Regions from separate parts of the Roseateles sp. PN1 genome, predicted to be linked through region 2. Evidence: predicted binding sites of a transcription regulator. Region 2 holds the regulator's gene; each other region holds the start of a gene.
The links. Region 2 encodes FliA, which starts transcription of late flagellar genes. Its sites were predicted from a motif close to CTAAAGTTTNNNNNNNNNNNGCCGNTA; they were not measured.
Positions count from the first base shown of each region.

Region 1: the regulator FliA is predicted to act here: its motif matches at 4,204-4,230, upstream of fliD (flagellar filament capping protein FliD).
Region 3: the regulator FliA is predicted to act here: its motif matches at 4,484-4,510, upstream of AABB87_RS06790 (heme utilization protein).

Region 1 covers NZ_JBCARA010000016.1:94,281-100,658, reverse strand. Annotated here, with positions in the region: gene AABB87_RS20845 (tetratricopeptide repeat protein) at 1-143, opposite strand, end outside; gene AABB87_RS20840 (flagellin N-terminal helical domain-containing protein) at 915-1,754, shown strand; gene AABB87_RS20835 (flagellin N-terminal helical domain-containing protein) at 2,118-2,960, shown strand; gene AABB87_RS20830 (flagellin N-terminal helical domain-containing protein) at 3,288-4,133, shown strand; gene fliD (flagellar filament capping protein FliD) at 4,297-5,754, shown strand; gene fliS (flagellar export chaperone FliS) at 6,006-6,378, shown strand, end outside.
Region 2 covers NZ_JBCARA010000004.1:8,015-14,392, reverse strand. Annotated here, with positions in the region: gene AABB87_RS07280 (GGDEF domain-containing protein) at 9-1,889, shown strand; gene AABB87_RS07275 (methyl-accepting chemotaxis protein) at 1,997-3,304, opposite strand; gene AABB87_RS07270 (RNA polymerase sigma factor FliA) at 3,473-4,186, opposite strand; gene AABB87_RS07265 (MinD/ParA family ATP-binding protein) at 4,205-5,044, opposite strand; gene flhF (flagellar biosynthesis protein FlhF) at 5,081-6,378, opposite strand, start outside.
Region 3 covers NZ_JBCARA010000003.1:387,176-393,553, reverse strand. Annotated here, with positions in the region: gene AABB87_RS06790 (heme utilization protein) at 1-4,263, opposite strand, end outside; gene AABB87_RS06785 (glycosyltransferase family A protein) at 4,770-5,726, shown strand; gene AABB87_RS06780 (methyltransferase domain-containing protein) at 5,770-6,378, shown strand, end outside.

The DNA of each region.
Region 1 (6,378 bases), on a different contig from region 2:
TCGGCAAAAGCCATATTGCGCGCTTGAGCCAGCAGCAATGCGGCCTCCACGCTGATCGTGGGCTCCGAGGAGTCGGTATGGATCGCCTGCAGCTGAGCAGGCAGCGTTGCGGATTGCGACTTGGCTTGCGTCATGGCATGCATAGGGATCTCCAAGAGTTTCTACAGCTTTTGCTCTGCAAAGGCCCTGACTGATCGGGTGACCTACACAGATGCGTGAGTGACTCTGATGGCTAGGCGGCAATGCAATAAAAAGCACCTACCGCTCGACTTCAGTGCAACGAACTTTAGTGCGCGGGCATCGGGTCATTCGTGAGAAAAGGCCGGACTAGCAGCCGCTTCTCCAAGCCTGCTCGGCGCGCCACGCACCGAAAACAAATCAGAGCCTGCGGCTTGCGCCACTCCTGCAAACACAGGCTCCTTGTTTCAGCAACAAAGCAGACTCTTCAAACACTGAATGCGCCATCGCGTTATCGCGACAGGCCACACACATCAAGCAAAGGTCAAGAGCAAGAACCAGCCACTCCATTCAGCCACAAGCAAAGTGCAGCGCCCTGCCTTCTTCGCCGCCCTCAAGGGTGGACGCCGACCCCAAATCGGCCAATCGATGAAACAAAGCCGAGCCACCCCCGCTTTTCAACAGATCAAGCCTATTGACAAACAGCCCTAAAGTTTATTTGGCGGCTGTCCGATACCCATTTCAACGGGTTCGGAAACGGACACGTGGTCCGGTAAGAAGGCCGCAACTAGGTCCTCCCTTCACAGGGGGTCAAAGCTGCATCAGTTGACTAAGCCGGGCGAGGCGGGGGGCTTGTTCATGAGAACAAGACTCCGCGTAACGGATGCCCTCTCAAGGTGTTCGCAACACGTCGGCGCTCTGCCGGAAAAACTTTGTAGCTGAAACAGGAGTGAATCATGCCCGCAATCATTAACACCAATCAGTTGTCGCTCAACGCACAGCGCAACACCTCGACCTCGCAAGGCACACTGGCCACCGCTATGCAGCGCCTGTCTTCCGGCATGCGTGTCAATTCCGCCAAAGATGACGCCGCCGGCCTGGCGATTGCCGACCGCATGACCAGCCAAGTGCGCGGCATGAATGTGGCGATCCGCAATGCCAACGACGGCATCTCGCTGGCGCAAACCGCTGAAGGCGCGCTGAGCAAGGTCAGCGATTCCCTGCAACGTATGCGTGAACTGGGCGTGCAAGCACGCAATGCCACCAATACCACCACCGACTTGGACTCCATCGGTAAGGAATTTACCCAGTTGGGTCAGGAAATCACCCGCGTGCTGGGCGGCACCACCTTCAACGGCAAGGCCATCCTGGCCGGCGCCGCCGGTACACAAACCTTCCAGATTGGCGCCAACACGACGGACAACGACATCGTCGACGTGGCCACGACCGATCTGACCGCTGACGCCACGATCACCGCCGTCACCGGCGCATCGATCAGCAATACCGATACCGCCGCCACGCTGAAGACCGTCATCGACAACATTGATACCGCCATCACCACAGTCAGCGGCCAGCGCGCCACCCTGGGTGCTTCGCAAAACCGCTTTGACGCCGTGACATCCAATTTGATGATCTCGGTGGAAAACCAAAGCGCCGCGCGCAGCCGGATTCTGGACGCGGACTACGCCTCGGAAACCGCCAACCTGAGCCGCTCGCAGATCCTGCAACAAGCAGGTAACGCGATGATCGCGCAGGCCAATCAGCTGCCGCAGCAAGTCCTGACCCTGCTGCGCTGATGACGGCGCGGAGTGAGTCGCGAATACCGACTCACTCCAGCCATCACCTCCAGCAGCTCAGCGATATTTCTCACTCCAACAGCTCATGAAAAAGACGCCGCAAGTCCCTTGACAAGTGGCGTTTTTTGAAAAAAGGATTTAAGTCAATCACTGGTGTCGTCGATAAGCAATTCAACGGGTCCGAGGAATTAGATGGACTACGTGGTCCGGTCAGCCGGCTCTCCAAAGAGCAGGACGCGGACGGTGCAAAGGCCAGGCGCAAGCCCGACATTTGCTGGCAAAAGCCACCTGTTATGGGCGGCCTTTTATCGACCGTGAAGCCCGGATTTCCGGCAAGTCTTAGTACACACCAAAGGATTGAACATGAGCCAAGTCATCAACACCAACCTGATGTCCCTGAATGCCCAACGCAATCAGTCCACATCACAAGGTTCCCTCGCCGTTTCCATGCAACGCCTGTCGTCCGGCATGCGCGTCAACTCCTCCAAGGACGACGCCGCCGGCCTGGCCATTGCTGACCGCATGACCAGCCAGGTGCGCGGTATGAACGTGGCCATCCGCAATGCCAATGACGGCATCTCGCTGGCGCAAACCGCTGAAGGCGCGCTGAGCAAGGTCAGTGACGCACTGCAGCGCATGCGTGAACTGGGTGTGCAGGCTCGCAATGCCACCAATACCACCACCGACCTGGACTCCATCGGCAAGGAATTCACCGAGTTGGGCGCGGAAATCAACCGCGTTCTGGGCGGCACCACCTTCAACGGCAAGGCCATCCTGGCCGGCGCTGCAGGTACGCAGACCTTCCAGATTGGCGCCAACACGACGGACAACGACATCGTTGACGTGGCTACCACTGACCTGACCGGTGACGCCTCGATCACCGCCGTCACCGGCGCCTCGATCAGCAACGTCGACACCGCCGCCACGCTGAAGACCGTCATCGACAATATCGATACGGCCATCACCACCGTCAGCGGCCAGCGCGCCACTTTGGGCGCCTCGCAGAATCGCTTTGACGCGGTGATCTCGAACCTGCAGGTGTCGGTGGAGAACCAGACCGCCTCCCGCAGCCGCATCCTGGATGCCGACTACGCCTCTGAAACCGCCAACCTGAGCCGCGCGCAGATTCTGCAGCAGGCCGGTAACGCCATGATCTCGCAGGCCAATCAGCTGCCGCAGCAAGTGCTGTCCCTGCTGCGAGGCTAAGCCAAAGCGGCAAGTCCACTGAGTCAGGCAAGACCTGACCCTCACCGAATCACGCGACTCCGACCTCTGGTTCACCCCAGGGTCGGAGTTTTTTTATGGCCGTTGTTTTGGCCCTTTATTGGCCTTTTGAATCGCTCAAGCACTCAGAGAATTTGCTCATCGGGTTGAAAGTGATTGAAGCCTGAGGTCCGGACCGAGTGGGCTGCCCAAACAAAGGGGCGATTGCTTGGATTGACCGGGCTGAGTTGCCCGCCACATCTCTTGTGAGCAAAGCAGGCAGATCACCCCGGCCCCGCCGGAATCACCGGATTTTGTAGGAGTGCTCAAATGCCGCAGACCATTAACACCAATATTGCCTCGCTGAATGCGCAGCGCAATCTGAATATGTCGCAGGGCTCGCTGTCCGTGTCCATGCAGCGGCTCTCGTCCGGCATGCGGGTGAATTCGGCCAAAGACGATGCCGCCGGCCTGGCCATCGCCGAACGCATGAACTCACAGGTACGCGGCATGAATGTGGCCGTGCGCAATGCCAACGACGGCATTTCGCTGGCGCAAACGGCTGAAGGTGCCTTGTCCAAAGTTGGCGACACCTTGCAGCGCATGCGTGAACTGGCGGTGCAAGCGCGTAACGCCACCAACACCACCTCCGATCTGGATTCGATCGGCAAGGAATACACCGAGCTGGCAGCGGAAATCACCCGCGTGCTGGGCGGCACCACCTTTAACGGCAAGAAGATCTTGGGCGCCGATGCGGCCGTGCCGCAAGACTTCCAGGTCGGCCCCAATACCGGTGCGGAAGACATCATCACGGTAACAACCACCGACATGACGCAAGACCCCACCGTGGTCACCGTCACTGGCACGACCATCTCGAATGTCGACACCACCGCGACGCTGAAGGTCGCGATCGACGCCATTGACGCCGCCATCAACACCATCAGCAGCCAGCGCGCAACTTTGGGCGCTTCGCAGAATCGCTTCGAAGCGGTGATCGCCAATCTGCAGGTCTCGGTGGAAAACCAGAGCGCTGCCCGCAGCCGCATCATGGATGCGGACTACGCGGCGGAAACCTCGAATCTGAGCCGCACGCAAATCTTGCAGCAAGCCGGTAACGCCATGGTGGCCCAGGCCAACCAAATGCCGCAGCAAGTTCTGTCCCTGCTCAAGGGTTGATGGCGCAGCAACTCATTAGCGTCAACTTGGGTTGACGCTCAGAGGCGGTTAGGCATCAAGCCTGAACCGCCTTTAGTTTTTTGCGCAATGGCCGATAGGCCGTAAGCATGCAGTACCCACCCGCCCAAGCAAGGGCAGCGGCGCGCAGGCAAAGGAGAGAAAAATGGCCACCATCACATCCACCGGCATTGGCAGCGGGCTCGACGTTGAGACCATCGTCTCCAAGCTGATGTCGATCGAACGCCAGCCGGTCGTCAATTTGCAAACGCGCGCCACCGCGCTACAGGCCAAGCTCTCGTCCTACGGCAAGTTGCAAAGCAATATCAGCACCCTGAAGGACGCGGCCACCAAGCTGAACAACCCGGACATCTGGGGCGCCAATTTATCGACCTCCTCGGACGCCACCGCCGTCACAGCGGCCACCAGCCAAAGCTCGGTGGCCGGCAACTATGCCGTCAAGGTGACTCAGCTGGCCAGTGCGCAAACCATCAGCAGCACAGCCTACCCGGCCAATGCCACCACGGTCGGGCAAGGCTCGCTGACCATCGAGCTCGGCGCCTGGACCGCCAACAACGCCACCTTCACCCCTACGGCAGGCAAGTCGGCGGTCACGATCAATATCGGTGCCGGCGAAGACAGCCTCACCGCCGCCCGCGACAAGATCAATTCCTCCGGCGCCGGTGTCGTGGCTTCGGTGGTGACGGACAGCCAGGGCGCACGCCTGGTGCTGCGCTCAGCCAGCACCGGCGCCAGCAATGGTTTTCGCGTTTCCGCCAATGAAACCGCGCCCGGGCCGGGTGGCGGCGCAGGCCTGTCCGCCCTGGCCTATGACCCCAGCAATAGCGTCAACACCGCGACCTTGGCGCAAAGCGCCAAAAGTGCGATGGGCACCATCAACGGCATTGCCGTGGTATCTGAGACCAACTCGGTGGCCAATGTGATTGACGGCCTGACCGTCAACTTCGCCAAAGTGACGCTGGATGCGACCGGCGCGGCCAGCGAAGTCAATCTGACCGTGGGGCCGGACAAAGAGGCGATCAAGAAGGCAATCACCGACTTCACCACCGCCTACAACGCCTTGGCCACCTTCATGAAGGAACAGACCAAGTTCGTCCCCAAGTCAGGCACCACGGCCGCCACCGCAGGACCGCTGCAAGGTGACAGCACCGCCATCGGCCTGCAGGGTCAACTGCGCAGCTTGGTCAGCAGTTCCAGCACCTTGGGCGGCAGCTTGACCCGGTTCGCCGACATCGGACTGGACCCACAAGCCGATGGCACGATCAAGATCACCACGGCCAAGCTCGACAGCGCCCTGGGCAAGATGGGTGATCTGAAAAAGCTCTTCTCCGGCCTCGACAGTGCCGACGCCAGCAACAACGGCTTGACACAAAAGATCCGCGACCTGACTGACAAAGTGCTGAGCTTCGACGGGTCGCTGAACTCCAAGCAAACCGGTTTGCGCGACTCCATCAACCGCAACGGCAAGGATCAAGACGCCATCAACTTGCGGCTTGCTCTGGTCGAAAAACGCATGCGCAACAGCTACACCTCGCTGGACAAGAGCATGGCCAGCCTGAGCGGACTGCAAAGCTACGTCACGCAGCAGTTCGGCAACAAATAAGGCTGAGTCCGGCCAGGCAAAAAGCCACTCAACGCCCTGCGCAGCCGCTGGCTCGCAGGGCGTTTTTCATTTCCACGGCCAAGTGTGAACTTGAGCATGAATAAAGCCTAGTTCAGACTAAAAAAGATCAATTCGAGCAACTCAAGTTTGCCGGCGAGGGGTCGAAAACTATTCAACACAGCACAACTTGGGACGCAAATATGTACGGTAGCACCTCATCCCCTTTCGCATCGCGCACCCAAAGGGCGTCGATGTACAGCAAAGTGGGACTGGAGACCGACGTGCACGGTGCCAGCCCGCACCGACTCATCAGCATGCTGTTTGACGGCTTGTTCGATGCCATGACCCAAGCCCGCGGCGCAGTCCAGAACGGCAATAACGAACTCAAGAATCGCGCCCTGACCCGTGCTGTGCGCATTCTGGATGAAGGCCTGAAGGCTGGGCTGAACCTCGACTCCGGCCCCCTGGCCAAAGATTTGAACGATCTGTATGCCTATCTGTGCATGCGCCTGACCCGTGCCAACCTGCACAGCGACGCCGCAGCGATTGAGGAATGCCAGCGCATCCTCAGCCCGGTGCGTGAAGCCTGGACGGCCATTGGCAGCAATAACGAACTGCAACGCG
Region 2 (6,378 bases):
TCCTAGTCATGGATGAGCGACGCAGCCCCCGCGCGCCCGCCGGCGCCACCAGCGCCCAGATCGCCAAGGCCGCTTTCTTGCGCCTGGCCCAAGCGCAATTGGAGCCCACGCCGGAGAATTACGCCCGCGCCTATGCCGTGGAGTCTGGCACCGAGGCCGCACCAGCCGCTTTGCCTGAGCGCGCCCAGACCCTGCTGACCAAGCTGCTCGCACTGGGTGTGAGCGGCAGCCAGGCCCGCCTTGACCTGCAGGTGTGCGTGCGCGAATCGCGCTGGGACGAGGCGCTGCGCCAAGTCGAGCGCCTGCAGCAAACGGTCGGCCCCATCGCGCAAGCCGAGGCCCTGGCCCAGGTGCTGGAGCGCCTGATCCGCGGGCTGGAGCGCGGCGGCCGCCAGTGGACCGTGGCACGCAAGAAAGACGGCTTGCAGCGCGTGCTGGAAGGCAATCGCAGCGACAGCCAGCGCCTGATCAAGCGCCTGCAACAGCTGGTCGCCAGCTGGGACTCGGACGTGGCCGACAGCAGCATCGCCACCTCGGACGATGCCGGCGGCACGCCAAGCCAGTTCTTCATGGACGAAGATGCCGGCCTGTCCAATTTCGGCGCCGAGGCCGATGAGCCCTTTGAGCCAGCCTCTCCGTCCAGCGCGACCAACCCGGCGGCAGACGCCGCCCAGTGGCCGCAAATTGAATCCAGCTTGCACGCCACCGTGCAGCACGCCCTACAAAGCCCCGAGGGCTATGCCGACGAGTTGATGGGCGAGCTCAGGGCCGCGCAGCTGCAATTGCAGGTGCAAGGCGTCAGCCCGCAAGCCGCAGCCCAGATGGAGCAGCTGTGTCAACGCGCCCGCCATCTGCTAGATCACCGCCAGCATATGTTCACCGAGCTGGGCCAGCTGTGCCGCGAATTGAGCGCCAGCTTGGTTGATTTGGCAGAAGACGACTCCTGGGCGCGCGGCCAATGCGAGGCCATGAACAACACGCTGGAGCAAGGCCTGAGCGGCCGCGGCGTGCGCTCCGTCACCGAGATGCTGGGCGGCACGCGCGAGCGCCAGCGCGCCCTGCGGGAGGATCGCAAGAAGGCGCGCGAATCGCTCAAGTCCATGATTCACCAGATGCTGGCCGAACTGGGTGAGTTGGGCCAGCACACCGACCGCTTTCAGAGCAGCGTGGGCCGTTACGCCGAGGTGATCGAAAAGGCGGACAGCCTGGAAAGCCTGGCCGGCGTGGTGCGCGAGATGGTGGAAGAAAGCCGCAGCGTGCAGTCCCTGGTGCAGCAAACCCAGGCCCGCTTGAGCAGCGAACATGACAAGGCCAATAGCCTGAGCCAGCGGGTCGAAGCGCTGGAAGGCGAGTTGCAACGCCTCTCCAACGAGGTTCAGACCGATCAACTGACCCAGATCGCCAACCGCCGCGGCCTGCTCGCCGCCTTCGCGACCGAGCAAGCCAAGCTCGAACGCGACAGTGGTGACGCCACCAGCGAAGGCGATACCCAGCGCATCGCCCTGGCCTTGCTGGACATCGACAACTTCAAAAAGCTCAATGACAGCTTGGGCCATGGCGCCGGCGATGTGGCGCTGAAGTCTTTGGCCGAGCGGGTGCAGGCTTCCCTGCGCCCCGGTGACTTGGTGGCGCGTTACGGCGGCGAAGAGTTCGTATTGATGCTGCCGCGCACCCCCATCGAGGAAGCCCAGGCCGTGCTGCAACGCCTGCAGCGCGCGCTCTCGGCCAGCTTATTCATGCACGAGGGTCGGGATGTATTCGTCACCTTTTCGGCCGGCGTGACGCTGTACCGAGCCGGGGAAACGCTGGAGGCCGCCCTGGACCGCGCCGATGTGGCGCTGTACGAGGCAAAGCACACGGGCAAGAACAGAGCTTGCGTGGCGCCTTAAGGGGCTGCCCGAGCGGCAGCTCATTGACGCGAGGCCGCTGCAACAGCGGCGTCGGCCATTAGCGCATCAGCGCATCAGCGCCTTGGTACAACAGCGGCGCGCCGACCTTAGAAGTTGAACGCCAGGCGCAGCCCGCCCCAGTGCCTTCCGCCCACCACGATGGGGGCCGACACTTCCTTCAAGAGCACGAACTTGCCCCCGCCCATATCGCGGCGATAGGTCTGCAAAAGGAATGGCCGCTGGTTGCGGGCCGAAGCCAGGCCGGTGCGGTCATTGAAGATGCGCCGGTAGCGGCTGTTTGCAGTGTTCCACACCACATCGCCGGCGCGCTGCGGCTGGCAATACCTCTTGTTGTGGGCCGCCACATAACCGTTTCGGTCCACGGCAATGCAGTACACCACCTTGTCGCTGAAATCGAGCATGCGCTCTTGAACCGCCGGAAACAGCCGGTCGGCCAGCGCAACGAACTGGGTCAGATGCTGAGCCGGATTGCTGCCCGGTATGGCTTGATAGCGCTCATCAAACAGCTGGGCCTGCTGAATGTCGCCGCGCTGCAGGGCCTGGGCCAACAAGCTGGCGATTTCTGCCGCGGCTTGCTGTGCGGCCTGGATAAAGGGCGCGTCCTCGACCTCCACGCCGGAGTCGGCAATCTGCTCGATCACCTGCTCCGAGAGCCTCAAGAAACGGTCGCTGCATGAAAACGCGGCATCCAGCTTGACCATGGCCTGCTGAATCTCGCGCTCCAAGTCCGCCACCCGGCCACCCAGGGCGCCGATGGTCCGCTCACTTTGCTCGGCCGAAGTATTGATCTGCCCCACATCCGCCTGAACTTGTGCAAACGCTTGATGAATGGCACTGCGGCTGGCGTGGCCGGGGTCATTGCGCAACTCGCGGCTGAAAGCCTCGATGCGCGTGTCCAATGCGGACACCGTGCCCATGATGGCCTTGGATGAGTTTTCCACTTGCCCGGCCAAAGCCTTGACGGCATCGGCCACGACACCAAAACCACGCCCGGCCTCGCCGGCACGCCGCGCCTCAACCGAGGCATTGAAGGCCACTAGTCGCGTCTGCAAGGCAATTTTTGTGATCTCGGATGCCGCGTCCGAGACCTGGTGCAAGGTTTGAACAATGCCGCCAACCTCGTTGCCAACACCGTCCAGCGCCTGGCTGGCTCGCACCACAGCGGCGCCGGATTGGGCGGTTGAGCGACTGATGGCAGATTGCGCCTCGCGCACTGAAGCCAAATCCTGCGACAAGGCGCCCATGGCCTCGGCTTGGGCAAGCACGACTTTTTGGGTGTCTTCCAACAGCCCGCGCACCTCGGCGGCGTCTTTACCAACATTGGAAATGGCGCGGGAGATTTGCTGAACCACCTGCTTCATGGCCGCAGCCGTGCTGTTCGCAGAGGCGTTCAATTCAGAGGGGGCTTGTGCGGCCGACTGGGCTGCGGCTGGGCCATTCGGCCGGGGTGTCCACCAGAACCGCATCAATCTGCCCTCTCTTGATTGCTTGCTTGCACAAACCGCTGGCGGTGGCTCTCGGGCGACGCTGCCAGCCTTAGTTTCAGACCTTGTTCGCCGAACTCACCAATCGCGCAACTTCACCCGCAGGCGGGCAATGGCTTGGCTATGCAGCTGGCAGACCCGCGATTCAGTGACCTTCAAGACTACCGCAATCTCTTTCAGATTCATATCGTGCTCGTAGTACATGCTCATCATGAACTGCTCGCGTTCGGGCAGGTTCTTGATGGCCGCCACCAGGGCCTCGCGCATGCGATGGTCCTGCAGCTTGAGCATCGGGTTGTTGCTGTGATCGGCCACGTGGCGATCCAAGAAGTCTTCATCACCCTCGTCACCGGACATATCTTCCAGGTAGACCAGCTGGGTGCCACGCACCTTGCCGAGCAACTCCTGATAGTCGGCCAGGCTGACACCCATCTCGGCGGCGATCTCGCTTTCGGCCGGGGCGCGGCCGAGCTTTTGCTCCAGCTTGCGCACGGCGCCTTCGATATCGCGTTGCTGGCGGCGGGTGCCTCGGCTCATCCAGTCACCACCGCGCAGCTCATCGAGCATGGCGCCGCGAATGCGCTGAGTGGCGAAGGTTTCGAACTGCACGCCCTGGCCCACGTCGAAGCGCGAGAGCGCATCGGTCAGGCCGATCAGGCCGACCTGGATCAGGTCATCGATTTCGATATTGGCGGGCAGCTTGGCAATCATCTGGTGGGCCAGGCGGCGCACCAGCGGGCTGTACTGTTTGATGAGGGAGGAGTTATCGAGGCGGCCTTTGGCGGTATACATCTTCAGCTCCAGCTGCAATCAGTAAATGGCGGCGACGGCCGGGCGAGCGACAGTGCGGGCAGGCTGCGGCGCCGAGGGGCGCATCAGCGAGCGGGCCACGGGCCGCAAGGGGCTGGCATCGACCGAAGCCTCCAGCGCCGCTCCCGGAGGGGCGGCCATCAACAACTCACGCGCCAGATGGCGCACTTCGGTCGAAATCGGGGCACTGCTCGGTGTGCGTGGGTCCAGGCAAGCCCAGTCACGCAGCACCGCGCCAAGGAAACCATCGGCACAACTGCTCAGTTGTTCGGCAATCCGCTCCGACATGCGCAGCTGCGGCGAGCAAGCCATCAGTAGGCTGTAAACCATCAGCCCGGCGCGGCCCGCCAACCATTTCATGCCAGCATAAGCGTGGGTGACGCTATTGGCATCGGTATCGGCCAGCAAAACCGGGCGCACTTCACGCAGCGCGACCACACGGGCCAACTCCGCCGCACTGGCGTGCAGCAGCACCACATCGGCTTGCGGCGCGGCTTCGGTCACCACTTCAAGAAACTGTGCGGCCGAGCCCTTGGCATTGATGTAGCGCATCGGCAGGCCACGGGCGGCCAGGTAGGAGACGTCTTTGGACAAGCTCTCCACACAAGCGCCCAGATCCACCGAGGCCAGCTCGGACGGCGTAGGCGCGGACTCGGCGGCATCCACCACCAGGGTATGCAAACCCAGTTCGGCAAAAGCCGCGCAAAGACCTTCCAACAGCACGCCTGCACCCATGACATGCGGATTGCTGACCACTGGAATGAAGCGCACCCGCGAGCTGGCGAACAGCCGGCGCAGGCCATGGGCCTGGTCTTGCGGGGCAAGGGTATGAGGATTCACGTCGCGCATCATGATGGCTGGGGTCCCAGGTTTGGTCTAGTGCGTGCCCATAGCGGCGGCACTGCGGGGGCTGAGCGCTGGCCCACCGGCAAAAATCAGATTCACATCGGCACTGTCCATGCGCCAGGCACCGGCGGCTTGGCTGCGCAAGGCGCGCTGCACCAGAGCCTGAGCCGACAGGCGATGCCAGTCTTCCGGCACGCGCTGGCCATTGGTCACGCCCAGCACGCGCAGCTTGTGGCGGATCAGGGTGTCCAGGGCGGGCGCGAGCTTGACGGCTTCGTCGATCTTGGAGAGCACCACGCCTTGGCACTCATGCGCGCGCCAAGCGGTCACCACATCTTCAATCGTCTCGCCCTGCTGTGCGGCGTTGACGACCAGGATCTTGGTGATGCTGCGGTGCGCCAGCATGTCAAGCAATTCATTGGTGCGGCTGTCGCGCTGGGCCATGCCGGCGGTGTCGATCAAGACCATCTTCTTGGCCGACAGCAGGTCGAGCAAATCTTCCAGCGAGCTGCGGTCGTGGGCGGTATGCACCGGCACGCCGAGGATGCGGCCGTAGGCGCGCAGTTGCTCGTGGGCGCCGACCCGGTAGGCGTCCAGCGTGATCAGGCCCAGCTGAGCCGCACCGTGGCGGGTGGCAAAGGCGGCAGCCAGCTTGGCGGTGGTGGTGGTCTTGCCCACGCCGGTAGAGCCGATCAGGGCGAACACACCGCCCTGCTCTTCCAGTGCCGGCATGGCCTCACCGGTGAGCAAATTGCGTGACAACACGTTGGCGGCCCAGCTGGTTTCATCGGCGGTTTCGCCGTGGGCACCGGGCTTGAATTCGTTCGGGCAACCTTCCACCAGCTTGCGCACCAGGGCGGGCGAGAAACCCACTTCCAGCATCTTCTGGGTCAGACGAGCCTGGGTCGGTTGGCGTTGCAGCTTTTCCATGAAGGCCAGGGCGCCGAAGCGCTCTTCGATCAAGCCCTTCATGCTGCGCAGCTCGTTCATCATGTCTTGCTGGTCGCGGCGGCCACGGCCGGGCAGATCAGGCAGCTCGGTGCCCATGGCGGCCAAACCGCTGAGTTCTTGCGCGGCGGCCGGCATGCGGATTTCATCGCGCAGCACCGGCGGTGTGCGGCGGGCGGCGGGCGCGGCAGCGGCCGGGGCGGTTTCCACCGGACGGCGCGGCTGCATGGCTTGTAAAGCTGCCTGAGCGCGCTGCTGACGCGCGGCGGCCAGATTGCTGACGCCGGGCTGCTCGACGGCCGGCTCGGGCTGCAGGGCCAAGGGGTCGGGCAGGCCATCAATCTCGGCCTGGCGGCGCTTGAGTACGCGCTCGCGCACAT
Region 3 (6,378 bases), on a different contig from region 2:
AAGCTGGTCGGTGCCCAGACCCTTGAGCTGTTGCGTCGTCAAGGCTTGGATCTGGGCCGAGCCCAGGGCATTGATCTGGTCAGACACCAGGGCGCGGATGCCTTCGGATGTCAGGCCTCGCAAGGCGGCCGTGGTCAGCAGGGCGAAGTCTTCGGTCTCTAGCTTGTTGAGCTGATCCGAAGCCAGGGCGCCGATCTGAGCGGAGCTGAGGATCTTGGCTTGATCGGTGGCCAAGGCCTTCAGGTCGGCCGACTCCATGCCCGCCAATTGGATGGTCGTCAGGGCCTGGATCTGAGTTGTGGTCAGTTGGCTGATCTGGTCGGTGCCCATGGCGTTGAGCTGATCGGTGGCCAGCGAACGGATCTGTGCCGTGGTCAAGGCACGCAGATCGGCGGTTTCCATCGATGCGACCTGATCGGTGCCCAGACCCTTGAGTTGCTGAGTGGTCAGCGACTGGATCTGGTTCGAGCCCAGGGCATTGATCTGGTCAGACACCAGGGCGCGTATGCCGTCGGATGTCAGGCCACGCAGGGCAGCTGTGGTCAGCAGGGCGAAGTCTTCGGTCTCCAGCTTGTTGAGCTGATCCGACGCCAGCGCGCCGAGCTGGGCCGAGCTGAGCAGCTTGGCTTGGTCGGTGGCCAGGGCCTTCAGGTCGGCCGACTCCATGCCGGCAACCTGGGTCGTCGTCAGGGCTTGGATCTGCGCACTGGTCAGCTGAGCGATCTGATCGGTGCCCAGGGCGTTGATCTGGTCGGTACCCAGGGAGCGGATCTGCGCCGTGGTCAAAGCGCGCAGATCAGCGGTCTCCATCGAGGCGATCTGATCGGTGCCCAGACCGTCGAGTTGCCGGGTTGTCAGGGACTGGATCTGAGCTGAGCCCAAGGCATTGATCTGGTCAGACACCAATGCACGGATGCCGTCCGAACCCAGGCCACGCAGGGCGGCCGTGGTCAGCAGGGCGAAGTCTTCGGTCTCCAGCTTGTTGAGCTGATCCGAGGCCAGGGCGCCGATCTGAGCGGAGCTGAGGATCTTGGCATGGTCGGTGGCCAGGGCCTTCAGGTCGGCCGACTCCATACCGGCGAACTGGGCCGTCGACAGGGCTTGCACCTGCAGGGTGGTCAGCTGCGCGATCTGGTCAGTGCCCAAGGCATTGAACTGATCGGTGGCCAGGGAGCGAATCTGGGCCGTGGTCAAGGCGCGCAGATCGGCGGTTTCCATCGAGGCGACCTGGTCGGTCCCCAAACCCTTGAGTTGCTGAGTGGTCAGCGACTGGATCTGGTTCGAGCCCAGGGCATTGATCTGGTCAGACACCAGGGCACGGATGCCGTCGGAACCCAGGCCACGCAGGGCGGCTGTGGTCAGCAAGGCGAAGTCTTCGGTCTCCATCTTGCTGAGCTGGTCAGACGCCAGTGCGGCGATTTGGGCCGAACTCAGAACTTTGGCCTGCTCAGTGGTCAGGGCACGGATATCGGTGGTTTCGATTCCGGCGGCCTGTGTTGTCGTGATGGCCTGGATCTGAGTGGTGGTCAGATGGCCGATCTGGTCGGTGCCCAAGGCATTGAGTTGGTCGGTGCCCAAGGAGCGCAGCTGACCCGTGGTCAGCGCGCGCAGATCGGCGCTTTCCATCGAGGCGATCTGATCGGTGCCCAGACCGTCGAGTTGCCGGGTTGTCAGCGATTGGATCTGGTTCGAGCCCAGGGCATTGATCTGGTCAGACACCAGGGCACGGATGCCGTCGGACGTCAGGCCGCGCAATGCAGCGGTGCTCAGCAGGGCGAAGTCTTCGGTCTCCAGCTTGTTGAGCTGGTCGGAAGCCAGGGCGCCGATCTGAGCGGAGCTGAGGATCTTGGCCTGGTCGGTGGCCAGTGCCTTCAGGTCGGCCGACTCCATGCCGGCCATTTGTGCAGTCGTCAGGGCCTGTATCTGAGCCGTGGTCAGCTGACTGATCTGGTCGGTGCCCAGGGCGTTGATCTGGTCGGTGCCGAGGGACCGGATCTGCGCCGTGGTCAAGGCACGCAGATCGGCGGTTTCCATCGCGGCGATCTGATCGGTGCCCAGACCCTTGAGTTGCTGAGTGGTCAGCGACTGGATCTGCGCCGAGCCCAGGGCATTGATCTGGTCAGACACCAGGGCACGGATGCCGTCGGAAGTCAGGCCACGCAGGGCGGCCGTGGTCAGCAGGGCGAAGTCTTCGGTCTCCAGCTTGTTGAGCTGATCCGAGGCCAGGGCGCCAATCTGGGCCGAGCTGAGCAGCTTGGCTTGGTCGGTGGCCAGGGCCTTCAGGTCGGCCGACTCCATGCCAGCGACCTGGGCCGTTGTCAGGGATTGGATTTGCGCACTGGTCAACTGGGCAATTTGATCGGTGCCCAGCGCATTGAATTGATCGGTCGCGAGGGAGCGCAGTTGTACGGTGGTCAGGGCACGCAGATCGGCCGTTTCCATCGATGCGACCTGATCGGTGCCCAGACCGTTGAGTTGCTGGGTGGTCAAGGACTGGATCTGTGCTGTGCCCAGCGCATTGATCTGGTCAGACACCAGGGCACGGATGCCGTCGGAGCTCAGGCCTCGCAGGGCGGCCGTGGTCAGCAGGGCGAAGTCTTCGGTCTCCAGCTTGTTGAGCTGATCCGAAGCCAAGGCGCCGATTTGGGCGGAGCTGAGGATCTTGGCCTGGTCGGTGGCCAAGGCCTTCAGGTCGGCCGATTCCATGCCGGCGAACTGGGCCGTCGTCAGGGCTTGCACCTGCAGGGTGGTCAGCTGACCGATCTGGTCAGTGCCGAGGGCATTGAATTGGTCGGTCGCCAAAGAGCGGATCTGTGCCGTGGTCAACGCGCGCAGATCGGCGGTTTCCATCGAGCCGACCTGATCGGTTCCCAAGCCCTTGAGTTGCTGGGTCGTCAGCGACTGGATCTGGTTCGAGCCCAGGGAGTTGATCTGGTCAGACACCAGGGCACGGATGCCGTCGGAAGTCAGGCCACGCAGAGCGGCCGTGCTCAGCAGGGCGAAGTCTTCGGTCTCCAGCTTGTTGAGCTGATCCGAGGCCAGCGCGCCGATCTGAGCGGAGCTGAGCAGCTTGGCTTGATCGGTGGCCAGGGCCTTCAGGTCGGCCGATTCCATGCCGGCGAGTTGAGCCGTCGTCAGGGATTGGATCTGTGCGTTGGTCAGCTGGCCAATCTGATCGGTGCCCAGCGCATTGAACTGATCGGTGCCGAGGGAGCGCAACTGCACGGTGGTCAGCGCGCGCAGATCGGCGGTTTCCATCGAGGCGACCTGATCGGTGCCCAGACCCTTGAGTTGCTGGGTCGTCAGGGATTGGATCTGAGCCGAGCCCAGCGCGTTGATCTGGTCAGACACCAGGGCACGGATGCCGTCGGACGTCAGGCCACGCAGGGCGGCCGTGGTCAGCAGGGCGAAGTCTTCGGTCTCCAGCTTGTTGAGTTGGTCCGAAGCCAGGGCGCCGACTTGCGCGGAGCTGAGGATCTTGGCTTGGTCGGTGGCCAGGGCTTTCAGGTCGGCCGACTCCATGCCAGCAAGCTGGGTGGTGTTAAGCGACTGGACCTGTGCCGTGGTCAGCTGGGCGATCTGGTCGGTGCCCAGTGCGTTGAATTGATCGGTGGCCAAGGAACGAATCTGCGCCGTCGACAGGGCGCGCAAATCCTCGGTTTCCAGTTTGGCAACCTGGTCGGTTCCCATGCCCTTGAGCTGCTGGGTCGTGAGGGCCTGAATCTGATTGGTCAGCAGGGCGTTGATCTGGTCGGTGCCAAATGCGCCCAGTGAATCACTGGTGACGCCTCGCAGTGCTGAGGTGCTCAGCTTGGCGACGTCTTCGGTCTCGATCTTTGAAAGCTGATCCGAGGTCAGGGCGCCGAGTTGCTTGGAATTGATGACCTTGAAAACCTCGGTCCCCAAGGCTTTCAGGTCCTGCGACTCCAAAGCGGCCATGTGTTCAGTGACAAAGGCACTGACCTGTTTAGTGGTCAGTGCCTGTGCTTGCTCACTGGTCATGCCCTTGATCTGATTCGCGCTGAAGGCCTGTATGGCCGCCGTGCTGAATTTAGCGAAGTCCTCGGTCTCGAAGAAGCTGATCTGCTCCGAGCTGAGTGACTTGATCGCCAAGGTGGACAAGCTGGCCGTCTGCTCGGTCGTCAGCGCTTTCAGCTGATCAGACGTAAATGCTGCCCAGTCTTCTGAAGTCAGCTTGCGCAGAGTCGCCGTGGTCAGACCATCAATTTGGTCGGTGGAAAGGCTTGTGATGATCGAGGGCATGAGCTTTACCTCAGGTGGGCGTGACCGTTCGGGGCTGGTGAATTCAAGACTGAACTTGGAGGCTCACCGGATCGTTTCGCTACAGTCACGTGAATGCTTTGGGCACGGCGCTCGGCGTCAAAAACGCAGGGTGCCGTGCTCAGGTACAGAACTAAAAACTGTCTGTGGTTCCAGGGTTTGGGCTCAATTTGGGCTTGGGCTCTGGGGCGATATCTGCAAACTTCGGCACAAGGCTGCCAATCTTTAGCAGCCATGGCTTCACATGCAGGGCTTTCGCTCAGACATGTGCTGATTAGGTGTTTTTTGCCGAATGCTTTTTCTGGCTGGATAACGTCAAAACGACGCAGTCAGGCATCTCAGCAAATCTCTGTCGGCATGCTAGGTGTCTGGCAAGCAGGCATTGGATGGAAAAGCTGCCCAAACGTGCAGCTTTTGGCAGGATGGCTGTGCCTGTGTTCTCGCTGTAATGCTCAACATCGGCGTCAAGCCTGTTGGGCACACTCGCCATGCAAGTCACCACCCTGATTCCTGCTTACAAGACCAAGTACATCGTTGAGTTGTTGACGGGGCTGATGACGCAGACGCTCAAGCCGCAAAAAGTCATCGTGTCGGACGACAGCCCGGATGGCGTTTTCGGTGCCTTATTGCAGTCGCCGCAGATGGAGTTGGCGCGGCACAAGCTGCAAATCGAGGTGCACACCGGCCCGCGCGCTGGTGCCTACGAAAACTTCAAACACCTGCTGCGCTTGTGGGATGGTTCGACCGAATTGGTCCACCTCTTGTTGGATGACGACATCCTCTACCCCGACTTTTATATGCGCCACCTGATGGCGCATGCCAGCTGCCGCAGCCCCAGTAGCATCAGCGCCCGCTGGTGCACCAATGAGCGCGGCCAGCCGGTGGAGGGCATGCCCATTCCGAAGAATGTCTGGCTGTCTAACGACCGTATCGTCTTGCTCGAAGCATCCTTGCTGTTTTCCAGCACCTTGCCTGATTGCACCAACTGGCTGGGCGAGTTCTCCAACTGCGTGATGCGCAAGGAGGCCGCCGATTTGCTGTTCAGCCCCCAGTTTGCTGGCGTCTCCTATGAAGGCCTGTGGGATTTGGGTGCATTTTTGGCGGCCAGCCTGATCGGGCCGGTGGCCTATATCCAGGACCGATTGGGTGCGTTCCGGGCGGGCGGCGAGGGGCACTCGGCGCAGTTGCTGGGCAAGCATATGAAGGCCGCTCATCTGGCCTACGCAGCCTTGAGCCTGGGTGCGGTGCGTCTGGAGCGTCTAAGCCCTGACAGTGCGCGCAAGGGTTACGCTGGCCTGCATCAGGCCTTGCTGGATCGTTACGCCGCTGAGCCCGATGTGGCGCCCTTCATTCCCGTGCTGGGGCGCCTGGCTGCGGGCGAAGCCGAGGCTGAGGCGGAGTTCCTGCTCCTGTGGGAGCAATTCCTGCGCAGCCACAAGTTTTGATTCCGAACCAAGTGCCCGAGAACGATTCGCCAGAAAGCCAGCCATGAGTCTTGTTGCCTCTGAAGCCCAAACCCTGCCGGTGGTGGTGGTGTCCTACAACAGCGTGGACTTGCTGCGCAATCTATTGAGCTCCTTTCGGAGCTTCTATCCCAATCCTGTCCACGTGGTGGACGGGTCGGAGCCCGGTCCATTGGCCGACATCCGCACCATGCTGGCCGAGTTTGAGGGCGTGACTCTGCATGCGCAGGAATTCAATATCCACCATGGCCCGGGCATGGCCTGGGCCATCAGTCAGTTGGATCTGGGGCCTCGTGCTTTGTTTCTGGATAGCGATATCGTGGTCCTGAAGCCGGGCTTTATTGAGGATTTGCTGTCCCATCTGCAGCCCGAGGACTATGGCGTGGGTGGCGTGGCCTACGTCAATCGCGAGGGTTTTGATATTCCCTATGCCTACGGGGCCGTGCCTTATCTCCACCCGCCTTGCATGCTGTGCAATATCGAGGTGATGAAGCAATGGCCGCTGCCCATCAAGCATGGCGCGCCCATGGTGGCGCCGATGTTGGCCCTGCATGATGCGGGGCGCTCGCATCTGCTGCGGCATCTGGACTGGACGCTCAACGACGTCACCCCTGATACCCGCAAGCTCTATTTG